DNA from 2 places in the Ensifer sp. GW101-20A05 genome. Region 2 is predicted to be linked to the other one. Evidence: riboswitches for the same ligand, from Rfam matches in the RefSeq annotation. Region 2 holds a riboswitch; the other holds the start of a gene.

Region 1 (5,771 bases), on a different contig from region 2:
TCGGAGTAGATCAGCGTATTGCCGTCTTCGCTGGCCGTGATGATCTCGGCGGACGTCGGCGCTTTGCGCGCGTCACCATCGGGCAGATTGTCGGCAACGGCAAAGGACGCAATACGATTGAATACAGGTTCAGCCGCCGCAGGAAATGCCGCGGAAGCAAGAAGGACGGCCGCGAACGCGGTCACGCGCGAAGTAATGATCATTGAAATCCCCCATGGAGAATACTGAAAACATGGGGGTTCTGCGCGACTGCGATGACAGCCGAATGACACCGGCCGGGTTTTACACCGTTCAGGTTGCAACAGCCTCCCGTTCGCGCCGACTCTCGTTGCGCATGATGAACAGTGACGCGCCAAGGATCAGGACCGCACCGAACCAGAGATAGCCTGTCGGTGCGTAACCGAAGACCAGCCAGCCGGCAAAGACATTGAGCGGCAGCTTCAAATCATCGAAGGGCTGCACATAGGCGGCATCGGCAACCGTATAGGCGAGCGTCAGCAAATATTGCGCGAACACTGTCATGACCCCGGCGAGCACGAGAAGGCCGAGCGCCATGCCCTGCGGCACCGCGAAACCGGCCGTGAGCGCAATGGCGCCATTGATCGGGGTCAAAAGGACAAGCAGCCAGATGGTGATGGTTTCGGGACGCTCGCTGCTCGTCAGGCTCTTGGTGATGAGCGACGAGGCGCCCCAGAGCAAGGCGGAGAGGATCGGCAGCAGCGCTGCCCAGGTGAAGCTGTCCGACCAGGGTTCAAGAATGATCATCGCACCGGCAAATCCGACCGCGGTCGCGGTCCAGCGGGCCGGACCGACGCGTTCGCCGAGAAACAGGCGAGCGCCAAGGATGATGAAGAACGGCGAGGTCATCACCAGGGCAATCGCCTGCCAGATCGGCACATGCGCAAGGCTGGAGACCCAGGCCCCGACGCCGAAGGCCGCGAGGGCCACGCGCACGACGTGGCGCCACGGGTAATCGGTGCGCATCGCCGAAAGTCCGACGCGCCGCAGGAACGGCAAAGAAAAGAGAAGGGCGAAGGCATATTGCCAGAAGGCCGTGGCGGCAGCGGGAAAGCCGAGTTTCATCGTCAGCCATTGGGTAACGACATTGAGCCCGGCGAAGGCAATACCGGCCAGCACCATGAAGCCGGCACCGGCCATGGCGCGCGAGGAGGACAAACCGAGGGAAGTCTGATTCATGTCACGCATCCTGAGAAATGGACAAACACAAATCAGGACGCATGAGCGCACGGCACGACGCCGGGCAGCCCTGCTCTTCGTGCCGACGACCATTCTCTTTCATCCGGACTATGACCGTCGGCTCCGGAATTGCACCGGATCTGCTGACCCCTTCCCCGCTTCAGGAGAAAGGCGCTCGCGGGCTTGGGTCACCGCATGATATTGCAGCGCCCTTACCGCCGGTGGGGACTTTCACCCCGCCCTGAGAATGGGCAAGCCGTAGAGCAAATGGCAGGAGGCCGCAAGGGCAGCCCCCCGGAATGCGAAAGGGTCCGGCTTTCGCCGAACCCTCGAATACCTGGACTGCCGGCCTCGTGTCCGACCGCCAAGCAAATCTGATCAGCCGTTGACGGCGTCCTTCAGGCCCTTGCCGGCCGTGAACTTCGGCACATTACGAGCCGGGATGTCAACTTCCGCACCCGTGGACGGGTTGCGGCCCTTCGAGGCTTCGCGGCGCGAAACCGAGAAGTTGCCGAAGCCGACCAGGCGAATGTCGCCGCCGCTCTTCAGCTCGCCCTGGATGGTCTCGAAAACTGCATCAACTGCAGAAGATGCGTCGGTCTTGGAAAGTCCGGCCTTCTCAGCAACGGCAGACACGAGCTCATTTTTGTTCATGTTTCCACCCCTTTCAGATTGGTTCGAAACGACTGTGTTTTAAGCCGCGGCGGCTTGCGCATCGCCCGCGTCTTGCCTTTCCCAATTGCGCCTAATCCCTTGGAATGCAAGGCTTGCAGGGCGCTTTTACAACAAAAAAGACCGGCCAGAGGCCGGTCTTCCCAATTTTTCTGCAAAATGGGCGCCGCGTGAGGTCGCTGCGCCCATTCACCGGCACTTTTTAGTGGGCGATCGAGGTGCCTGCTTCGTCCTGCGAATCAACCACTGCGACGGTTGCCGGCTCCCTTGCCGGGTCCCATTCGATCGGTTCCGGCATGCGCGCCAGAGCGTGTACAAGCACCTCGCCCATCCGCGAAACCGGGATGATTTCGAGCGCGTTCTTCACGTTATCCGGGATCTCGGCGAGATCCTTCGCGTTCTCTTCGGGGATCAGCACCTTCTTGATGCCTCCCCGGAGCGCTGCCAGCAGCTTCTCCTTGAGACCGCCGATCGGCAGCACGCGGCCGCGCAGCGTGATCTCGCCGGTCATCGCGACGTCCTTGGAGATCGGGATGCCGGTCATGATCGACACGATCGCGGTTGCCATGGCGACACCGGCCGACGGACCATCCTTCGGCGTCGCACCTTCCGGCACGTGCACGTGGATGTCGCTCTTGTCGAACATCGGAGGCTCGATGCCGAAATCGATCGCCCGCGAGCGGACATAGGACGCCGCCGCCGAAATCGATTCCTTCATCACGTCACGCAGGTTGCCGGTGACCGTCATGCGGCCCTTGCCGGGCATCATGACGCCTTCGATCGTCAGCAGTTCGCCGCCGACCTCGGTCCAGGCAAGACCCGTGACCACGCCGATCTGATCGTCGCGTTCGGCTTCGCCGTGACGGAAGCGCGGAACACCAAGGTAGTCGTTGATGTTGTCCGCCGTGACTTCGACCGTCTTCGTCTTGCCCTTGATGATCTCGGTCACCGCCTTGCGGGCGAGCTTCATCAATTCGCGCTCGAAGTTACGAACACCGGCTTCCCGCGTGTAGGTCTGGATGACCGCCATCAGGGCTCCGTCAGTCACGGAGAACTCCTTCGGCTGCAGCGCGTGGTCGCGGATCGCCTTCGGCAGCAGATGCCGCTTGGCGATCTCCAGCTTTTCCTCTTCGGTGTAGCCGGCGATGCGGATCACTTCCATACGGTCCATCAACGGCGCCGGAATGTTCAGCGTGTTGGCCGTGGTGATGAACATCACGTTGGACAGGTCGTATTCGACTTCCAGGTAGTGGTCCATGAAGGTCGAGTTCTGTTCCGGATCCAGCACCTCGAGCAGAGCCGACGACGGATCGCCGCGGAAGTCCTGGCCCATCTTGTCGATTTCGTCGAGCAGGAACAGCGGGTTGGACCGCTTCGCCTTCTTCATCGACTGCACCACCTTGCCCGGCATGGAGCCGATATAAGTGCGGCGGTGACCGCGGATCTCGGCTTCGTCACGAACGCCGCCGAGCGCCATGCGCACATATTCGCGGCCGGTCGCCTTGGCGATCGACTTGGCGAGCGAGGTCTTGCCGACGCCCGGAGGGCCGACGAGGCACAGGATCGGGCCCTTGATCTTCGACGAACGCGCCTGCACGGCGAGATACTCGACGATGCGTTCCTTGACCTTATCGAGACCGAAATGATCCGTGTTGAGCACGTTTTCGGCATGGTTCAGGTCGGTCTTGATCTTCGACTTCTTGCCCCAGGGCAGACCGAGCAGCCAATCCAGATAGTTGCGAACCACGGTCGCTTCCGCGGACATCGGGCTCATCTGGCGCAGCTTCTTCAGTTCAGCGTCAGCCTTTTCGCGCGCTTCCTTGGAGAGCTTCGTCTTGGCGATGCGCTCCTCGATCTCGGCCATCTCGTCACGGCCATCCTCGCCGTCGCCGAGTTCCTTCTGGATCGCCTTCATCTGTTCGTTGAGGTAGTACTCGCGCTGGGTCTTTTCCATCTGGCGCTTGACGCGCGAGCGGATGCGCTTTTCGACCTGCAGGACGGAAATCTCACCTTCCATGAAGCCGAGCGCCTTTTCCAGACGCATCTTCACGCTGGTGGTCTCCAGCATTTCCTGCTTCTCGACGATCTTGATCGACAGGTGCGAGGCGACCGTATCGGCCAGCTTCGAATAGTCTTCGATCTGGCTGGCGACACCGACGACCTCGGGGGAGATCTTCTTGTTGAGCTTCACATAGCTCTCGAACTCGGAAACGACCGAGCGGCTCAGCGCTTCGATTTCGACCGGATCTTCTTCCGGCTCGCTCAGCGTGTGCGCTGATGCCTCATAGAATTCGTCGCGCGGCGTGTAGCCGTCAATCTTGGCGCGCGCGCGGCCTTCGACCAGCACCTTGACGGTGCCGTCGGGCAGCTTCAGCAGTTGGAGGACATTGGCGATGGTGCCGACTTCATAGATCGCGGACGGTTCCGGATCGTCGTCGGTGGCGTTGATCTGGGTGGCAAGCATGATCTGCTTGTCGGTGCCCATGACTTCCTCAAGCGCACGGATCGACTTTTCGCGGCCGACGAAGAGCGGCACGATCATGTGCGGGAAGACTACGATGTCGCGGAGCGGCAGGACCGGGTAGGTCGCGCTTTCAGTCGCCGGTGACGTTTTGTTCGTCATGTCATTTCCTTTCCGTCCCGATTTCGGGCCCGTTCCCGGGAGCCCCGCAGGCACTCCCGGTTGTCATATTTTCCACATCAAAGTGGAGTGCCACCGCGTCCATTTCAAGGCTGGACGCGACACCCACCAACCGTGGCCGGGTCCTTCTGACTACGCATCATTTCTGTTGCGGGCCTTGCGACGGAGAACGAGGCTCAAGGACGCGCAACGATAAAGGTCCTTCATTGAATCGTCACATCATTGCGTTGTTTGAGACACTTTAGCAACAATCGAATTGTGAAATCTGCGCTCGGGCGCCTTTGTCTCAACAGCTAAGTGCGCGAACATGAAAAAGCCCGCACAAGGCGGGCTTCTCAAACGATAATTCGGCGTTATCAGGCCGAAACGTTGGTCTTTTCGTCCGACCGCTCGGAGTAGATGTAGAGCGGCCGCGCCGCGCCCTTGACCACCTCGTCGGAGATGACCACTTCGCGCACGCCTTCGAGCGTTGGCAGCTCGAACATCGTGTCGAGCAGGATCTTCTCCATGATCGAACGGAGGCCGCGGGCGCCGGTCTTGCGCACGATCGCCCGGCGGGCAATCTCGCGCAGCGCGTCCTCGTGGAAGGTCAACTCGACGTCTTCCATCTCGAACAGGCGCTGATACTGCTTGATCAGAGCGTTCTTCGGCTCGGACAGGATCTGGATCAGCGCATCTTCATCGAGATCTTCGAGCGTCGCCAGAACCGGCAGGCGGCCAATGAATTCCGGAATGAGACCGAACTTGACCAGATCTTCCGGCTCGAGTTCGCGCAGAACCTCGCCGACGCGGCGATCTTCCGGCGAGCGGACCGTCGCGCCGAAACCGATCGAGGTCTTCTCGCCACGGGCGGAGATGATCTTGTCGAGGCCGGCGAATGCGCCGCCGCAGATGAACAGGATGTTGGTGGTGTCGACCTGCAGGAATTCCTGCTGCGGATGCTTGCGACCACCCTGTGGCGGAACCGAAGCAACAGTGCCTTCCATGATCTTGAGCAGCGCCTGCTGCACGCCCTCGCCCGAAACATCGCGGGTGATCGACGGGTTGTCGGACTTGCGGGAAATCTTGTCGACTTCGTCGATGTAGACGATGCCGCGCTGCGCGCGCTCGACGTTGTAGTCGGCGGCCTGGAGCAGCTTGAGGATGATGTTTTCGACGTCTTCACCGACGTAACCGGCTTCGGTCAGCGTCGTGGCGTCGGCCATGGTAAACGGCACGTCGATGATGCGGGCGAGCGTCTGGGCGAGATAGGTTTTGCCGC
Region 2 (5,771 bases):
TGCTCGGCCCCTACATTGCCGAGATGCACTATGGCGGCACGCCCTGGCATGCGCATCACATCGCCGAGCGTTACGGGCTGCTGGCGATCATCGCGCTCGGGGAAGGGGTGGTCGGAACGGTCGCCTCGATCTCTGCCGTGGTCGAGGGCGAGGGCTGGAACCTCGACGTTGCGCTCGTCTGCCTCGCCGGCACCGGGCTCACTTTCGGCATGTGGTGGATCTATTTCCTTTTGCCGAGCGCCGAGGTGCTGCACCACCACCGCCTCAAGCGGTCCTTCGTCTGGGGTTATGGCCACATACCGATCTTCGCCGCGATAGTCGCCACCGGCGCCGGGCTGCACGTGGCGGCCTATTATATCGAGCACAAGGCCCATATCAGCTCGGTCGCAACTGTGCTGACAGTCGCGGTTCCAGTCGGACTATACATCGGCCTGCTCTACGCGATGTACGCGTATCTGCTGCGGCAGACGAACCGGCTGCATCTCTGGCTGCTTTGCGGCACGGCGCTGGTGCTGATCGCGTCCGTCGTCGTGGCGATGCTTGGGCTCGATATGGCGATGTGCCTGATCATCCTGACGCTCGCGCCCGTCGTCACCATCGTCGGCTACGAGGCCGGCGGACACCGCCACCGGATGGCGGCGCTGGAGCGCAGCCTGCAGGACGGCGAGGCGGCGCGGTAGGCGCGAATTTGAGAGTCGAGACAGGGGCTTATCGGCTGGGGCTGCCGGCTTGAATCAGGTGGCTCACAAGTGGATTCAACGGGAGTGCTTGTGGCGTTCCGGGGGGCTGCGAGTTCGGCATGATCTGAGAGCAATTCTGCCCCTCACCCTAACCCTCTCCCCGCAGGCGGGGAGAGGGGACGAGAGCTCTCGCTGGCGGGATGGCTCTGATTGACCTCAGGGGGGCCGGCCGTTCTCGAGAGAGGATGAGTTTGGGTGACAAGGAGCCACGCGTGTCCTTCTCCCCGCAAGCGGGGAGAAGGTGGCCGGCAGGCCGGATGAGGGGCAGCGCGCTTACGGCGCACCCGCCAGGCAGGCTCACTTCGGAGCCGCAGACGATCAGGCGTTGACAAGCGCCAGCTTGGCGCGGGCATCCAAAATCTGCGAGCAGGCGTTGGCCGCTTCCGTGCCCTTGGTGACGAAGTGCTCGCGGAAGAAGGCGATGAGCGGCTCGCTTTCCTGGAAATTGTGCGGCGTCAGCACGGCCGAAAGCACCGGCACGCCGGTGTCGAGCTGGACGCGCATCATGCCGTCGAGCACGGTGCCGGCGACGAAGTCGTGGCGGTAGATGCCGCCATCCACGACGAAGGCGGTGCCGAGGATCGCCGCATAGCGGCCGGTCTTGGCCAGCGTCTGCGCATGCAGCGGGATTTCGAGTGCGCCCGGCACGTCGAAGATCTCGACGTCGGCCGCCGAGCCGCCGAGCTTCGTCCACTGCGCGACGAAGGCGTCGACGCAGCGGTCGACGATGTCGGCGTGCCAGCGGGCACGAACGATCGCGATCTTGGCGGTGGGGTGGGAAAGAATAGTCATGGTCTCAAGCCTTCCAGGGTTTGGCGTTTCCAATGATCCCGTCGGGCGAACATGCATGCGCGTGAGGTCCCGTCGCGGGGCCCACGTTCCTGCTTGCTCTCTTCCATCCGGACTGTGACCGTCGGCTCCGGAATTCGACCGGATCTGCTGACCCCTGGAGCGTAAGCTCCAGAGCGCTCGCGGGCTTCGAGGTTTCTCTCGCTACCGCCGGTGGGGAATTTCGCCCCGCCCTGAGAACACCGCGACTATATAGGCCGGGATTGCCCGGTCAAACGCACGCCGCGACGAAAAGAGCGGAAATCACGACAGATTTTTGCTTGTGGGGTGCTGGTGAGGACAAATTCGTTCCCGCCAGGACATTAATCCGGATGGTCAGGTTGCCATGCAGTCATGGCGGCAACATTCCGACCGCGTGGCACTTATCCGCGCAGATCGTCGTCTTCCGCGGTAACCGCGCGTCCGGCCCAGTGGAGGAGGGCGTCGCGATCGTCGAGGCAGTCGACAGGCGCTTCGTAGAAGCGATGCACGACCACGGTCTTGCCGCCCTTCTCATAGGTGAACGGCTGGCAACCCTCTGTGATAAGCGCGTCTTTCAGCGCCTGATCAACCCTGAAATAGAGGCGGTCCTTGATGCTGACGGCAAAGCGCTTGTCTGCGACGACGTAGGCCCAGCCGCCGAAGAAGCGGTCAATCTGAACAGGCCCGAGATCGGAGAGTTCATCCTGGATATGCCTGACGAAGGCACTTGGTTCAGCCTTGGCCATGATTGCAACCTCGCGGGTCTCCGGCAATGGCGCAACGAACCGCTGCATACTCGCTGGCGCCCTGCGCGCCAGCGTTCATCGGTCTTCTGCAAGGCCTACTCGCGAATAACGAGCAGGTCCTTGGCGGCGAAGCGCAGGGTGACGTTGTCGCCCGAGACCGGCGGGGTTACGCCCGGATTGTTGAACATGTCGAAGGAGATGACATCGTCGCCGACGCGAAGCCGCGTGCGGATGACCGAGCCGAGGAAGCTCGTCGAGACGACCTCGCCGGCAAGCGCCGTATCGCCTTGCGCCCCTTCGGCAATCGAGCCCGCTTCAGGGCGCAACGCCAGCGAGATGCTGTCGCCACCCTTCATGCCGGCAATCGGGTCTTTCAGAGCCACCTGCTGGTTGCCGATCGTTACGGCGCCCGAGGCCGGATCCGCGACCTTGCCCTCGATGATGTTCAGCGTGCCGACGAAGGAAGCGACGAAGCGCGTTGACGGCGTGTTGTAGATCTCGAAGGGGGTGCCGATCTGGTCGGCACGTCCGGCATTCATGACGACGATACGATCGGAGATCGACAGCGCCTCTTCCTGGTCGTGGGTGACGAAGACCGTGGTGATGCCGAGCTGCTGCTGGATCTGCCGGATTTCTTCGCGCAGCGACACGCGGATCTTGGCGTCGAGCGCCGAAAGCGGCTCGTCGAGCAGCAGCACCTGCGGCTTGACCGCAATGGCGCGGGCAAGCGCCACGCGCTGCTGCTGGCCGCCGGAGAGCTGGTAGGGGAAGCGGTCCGCCAGGTGCTCGAGCTTGATCAGCCCGAGCATCTGCTTCACCCGTGCGTCGATCTCCGACTTGTCAGTGCCTGCGACCTTGAGGCCGAAGGCAACGTTGTCATGCACGTTCATGTTCGGAAACAGCGCATAGGCCTGAAACACCATGCCGATGTTGCGCTGGTTGGGTTTCAACGACCCTTGGTCCTTGCCGTTGATCACGATAGAGCCGGCGGAGGGTGTCTCGAAGCCGGCGATCATGCGCAGGACGGTCGTCTTGCCGCAGCCGGACGGACCCAGGAAGGAGACGAATTCGCCCTTCTCGATGTCCATGTCGAAATCGTGCACGACGTGAACAGGGCCGAAGGACTTCTTGATGCTGGTGAGTGACAGAAAACTCATGGGTGCGGTCCTCAGGCCTTGGGAGGCGCGCTTTTTTGGAAGCGCGAGACGAGCTGGATGAGGCCGAGGCAGCCCCAGGTGATGCCGAATGCGATAACGGCGAGTGCGGCAGGCTCATAGGCGCGGTTGGCGCCCAAGAGCTGCATGTACGGGCCGAAGGCCGGGCGGTTCAGAAGTGCCGCCATGGTGAACTCGCCGATGACGATGGCAAAGGTCAGGAAGGCGCCTGAAAGCACCGCGACGAGCACGTTCGGCAGAATGATCTTGGCGAGGATCGTGGCCCATCCGGCGCCGAGGCTCTGGGCGGCTTCGGTCAGGGTGGCGACGTCGATGGTGCGAAGGCCGGTGTCGACCGCGCGGTACATGTAGGGCAGAGCGAGCGTCGCGTAGCCGAACATCAGGAGGATGTTGGTCCCCGTCAGCGAGCCCGTCAGCGGCAGCCAGCTCGAGGTGTTGTAGAGCCGGATATAGCCGAAGACGATGACGATCGCCGGGATAACGAGCGGCAGAAGCGTGATGAACTCGATATAGGGGCGCAGCCGCGGCAGCTTCAGCCGGACCCAATAGGCGGTAGGTACGACGAGCAGCACGCCGAAGACGATGGTGAACAGCGCCTGCAGCACCGAATAGCTGAAGGTTTCCTGGAAGCGCGGATCGGCGAAAACCTTCTGATAGGCGTCGAAGGAATATTCGCCGCGGCGCATCTTCAAGGAGAAGTTGGTCATGCCGATGAGCGGCAGGGTGAAATAGAGGAGGCCGAAAACGAGGGCCCCCCAGGCCCAGATCTTCTTCATTTCAGCCACCTTTCGCTGCGGCCGCGCAGCCAGATGTAGATCGCGTTGGCAATGCCGGTGACGACGATCATGCCGAAGGCGAGCGCATAGCCGAGATGCGGATTGCCGAGCACGTCGCCGCGGATCTGGGCGAACAGCAGGATCGGCACGATCGACAGCGACGAGCCGGTGAGCGCGATCGCGGTCGCAACGGCGCCGAAGGCATTGGCGAAGAGCAGCGCCAGCGTGCCGAGCAGCGAGGGAAGCAGGATCGGGAAGGCGACCATGCGCCAGTACTGCAGGCCGGTGGCACCGAGGATTTCGGCGGCCTCGCGCCATTCGCGCTTCAGGCCGTCGAGCGCCGGCGTGATGATGAGGATCATCAGCGGGATCTGGAAAAAGAGGTAGGTGACTGTCAGCCCCCAGAAGGACAGGAGATTGAAGCCGAGCATTCTGAGGTCGAGACCGAAGTTCGAGCGCAGGAACACCGTAACGATGCCGACCGGGCCGAGGGTAGCGAGAAAGGCGAAGGCGAGCGGCACGCCGGCAAAGTTGGAGGCAACGCCGGAAAAGGTCAGAAGCGGCCCGCGGATGCCCTTCGGCAAGCCGCCGAAGACAATGGCCGAGGCCATGGCAAAGCCAATCAGGCAGCCGAGGAGCGCCGAGGCTATGCTGATCTTGATCGAGATCCAGTAGGCCGCAAGGATCGAGGGCGTGAACAGGCCACGGATGTTCTCGAACGTGAAGCTGCCATCCGGTGTCTGAAAGGCGCCGACCACGATCTTTGCCGTCGGCAATATCAGAAACAGCGTCACAAAGGCGGCAAAGGGCAGAATGCCCAGCCAGTGAAGCGGTAGGCGACGCGCCGGCGGGCTGGCGTCGGGTTTAGCAGATGACATTCCGTTCGCGCCCCTGAAACCGCGTTATCGACGCGGGCGTTATTGATACTTGCAAGTTAGAGCGGGGTGCGGGCTGAAACCCGCGCACATTTTTCCTCATTCCGCTCCAAAGACTTGAATTCCTTACGAATAACTTATGTCGCCCCGGCCGGAAAACCGGCCGAGGCGACATGTCTGTGGAAAGACTTACTGAACGTTCGCGCCGACGACGGAATCCCAGCCGCCGGTGACGGCAGCCTTGTTGGCATCGACTTCTTCGAGCGTCGGGAAGTAGGCCTTTTCATAAGACGCTGCCGGCGGCAGGGCGTCGATCAGTGCCTGCGGAACCTTGCCGGCCTTGACCATCGCGTTGAAGCGGGTCGGGTGGCAGAAGCCCTTGAGCCAGCCGAGCTGACCTTCGTCGGAATAGAGGTGCTCCATCCACAGCTTCGCTGCGTTCGGGTGCGGCGCGTAGGCCGAGATGCCCTGAACGTAGACGCCGGCGAGAACTCCGCTGGCCGGAACGACGACTTCGGTCGGCGGGTTGCCGTTGAGGGTCTTGGCCCAGCCGAGCGCGTTGTAGTCCCAGGCAACGATGATCGGGGTCGAGCCCTGGGCGAGCGTACCGGACTTGCCGATGACCGGAACGAAGTTGCCGGCCTTGTTG

What was found. A riboswitch is a leader RNA that binds a small molecule or an ion and turns the genes downstream of it on or off. The one in region 2 is predicted to bind FMN.
Region 1: another riboswitch for FMN. It lies ahead of AC070A_RS18755 (DMT family transporter); the one in region 2 lies ahead of AC070A_RS02895 (6,7-dimethyl-8-ribityllumazine synthase).

What each region holds. Positions count from the first base shown of each region.
Region 1 is NZ_JBWKZT010000007.1:93,093-98,863, forward strand. It holds gene AC070A_RS18750 (esterase-like activity of phytase family protein) at 1-203, opposite strand, end outside; gene AC070A_RS18755 (DMT family transporter) at 292-1,206, opposite strand; FMN riboswitch at 1,285-1,450, opposite strand; gene hupB (DNA-binding protein HupB) at 1,576-1,851, opposite strand; gene lon (endopeptidase La) at 2,072-4,492, opposite strand; gene clpX (ATP-dependent Clp protease ATP-binding subunit ClpX) at 4,867-5,771, opposite strand, start outside.
Region 2 is NZ_JBWKZT010000001.1:559,159-564,929, reverse strand. It holds gene AC070A_RS02900 (low temperature requirement protein A) at 1-680, shown strand, start outside; gene AC070A_RS02895 (6,7-dimethyl-8-ribityllumazine synthase) at 1,059-1,532, opposite strand; FMN riboswitch at 1,624-1,774, opposite strand; gene AC070A_RS02890 (TfoX/Sxy family protein) at 1,952-2,344, opposite strand; gene AC070A_RS02885 (ABC transporter ATP-binding protein) at 2,392-3,453, opposite strand; gene AC070A_RS02880 (ABC transporter permease) at 3,465-4,247, opposite strand; gene AC070A_RS02875 (ABC transporter permease) at 4,244-5,125, opposite strand; gene AC070A_RS02870 (ABC transporter substrate-binding protein) at 5,312-5,771, opposite strand, start outside.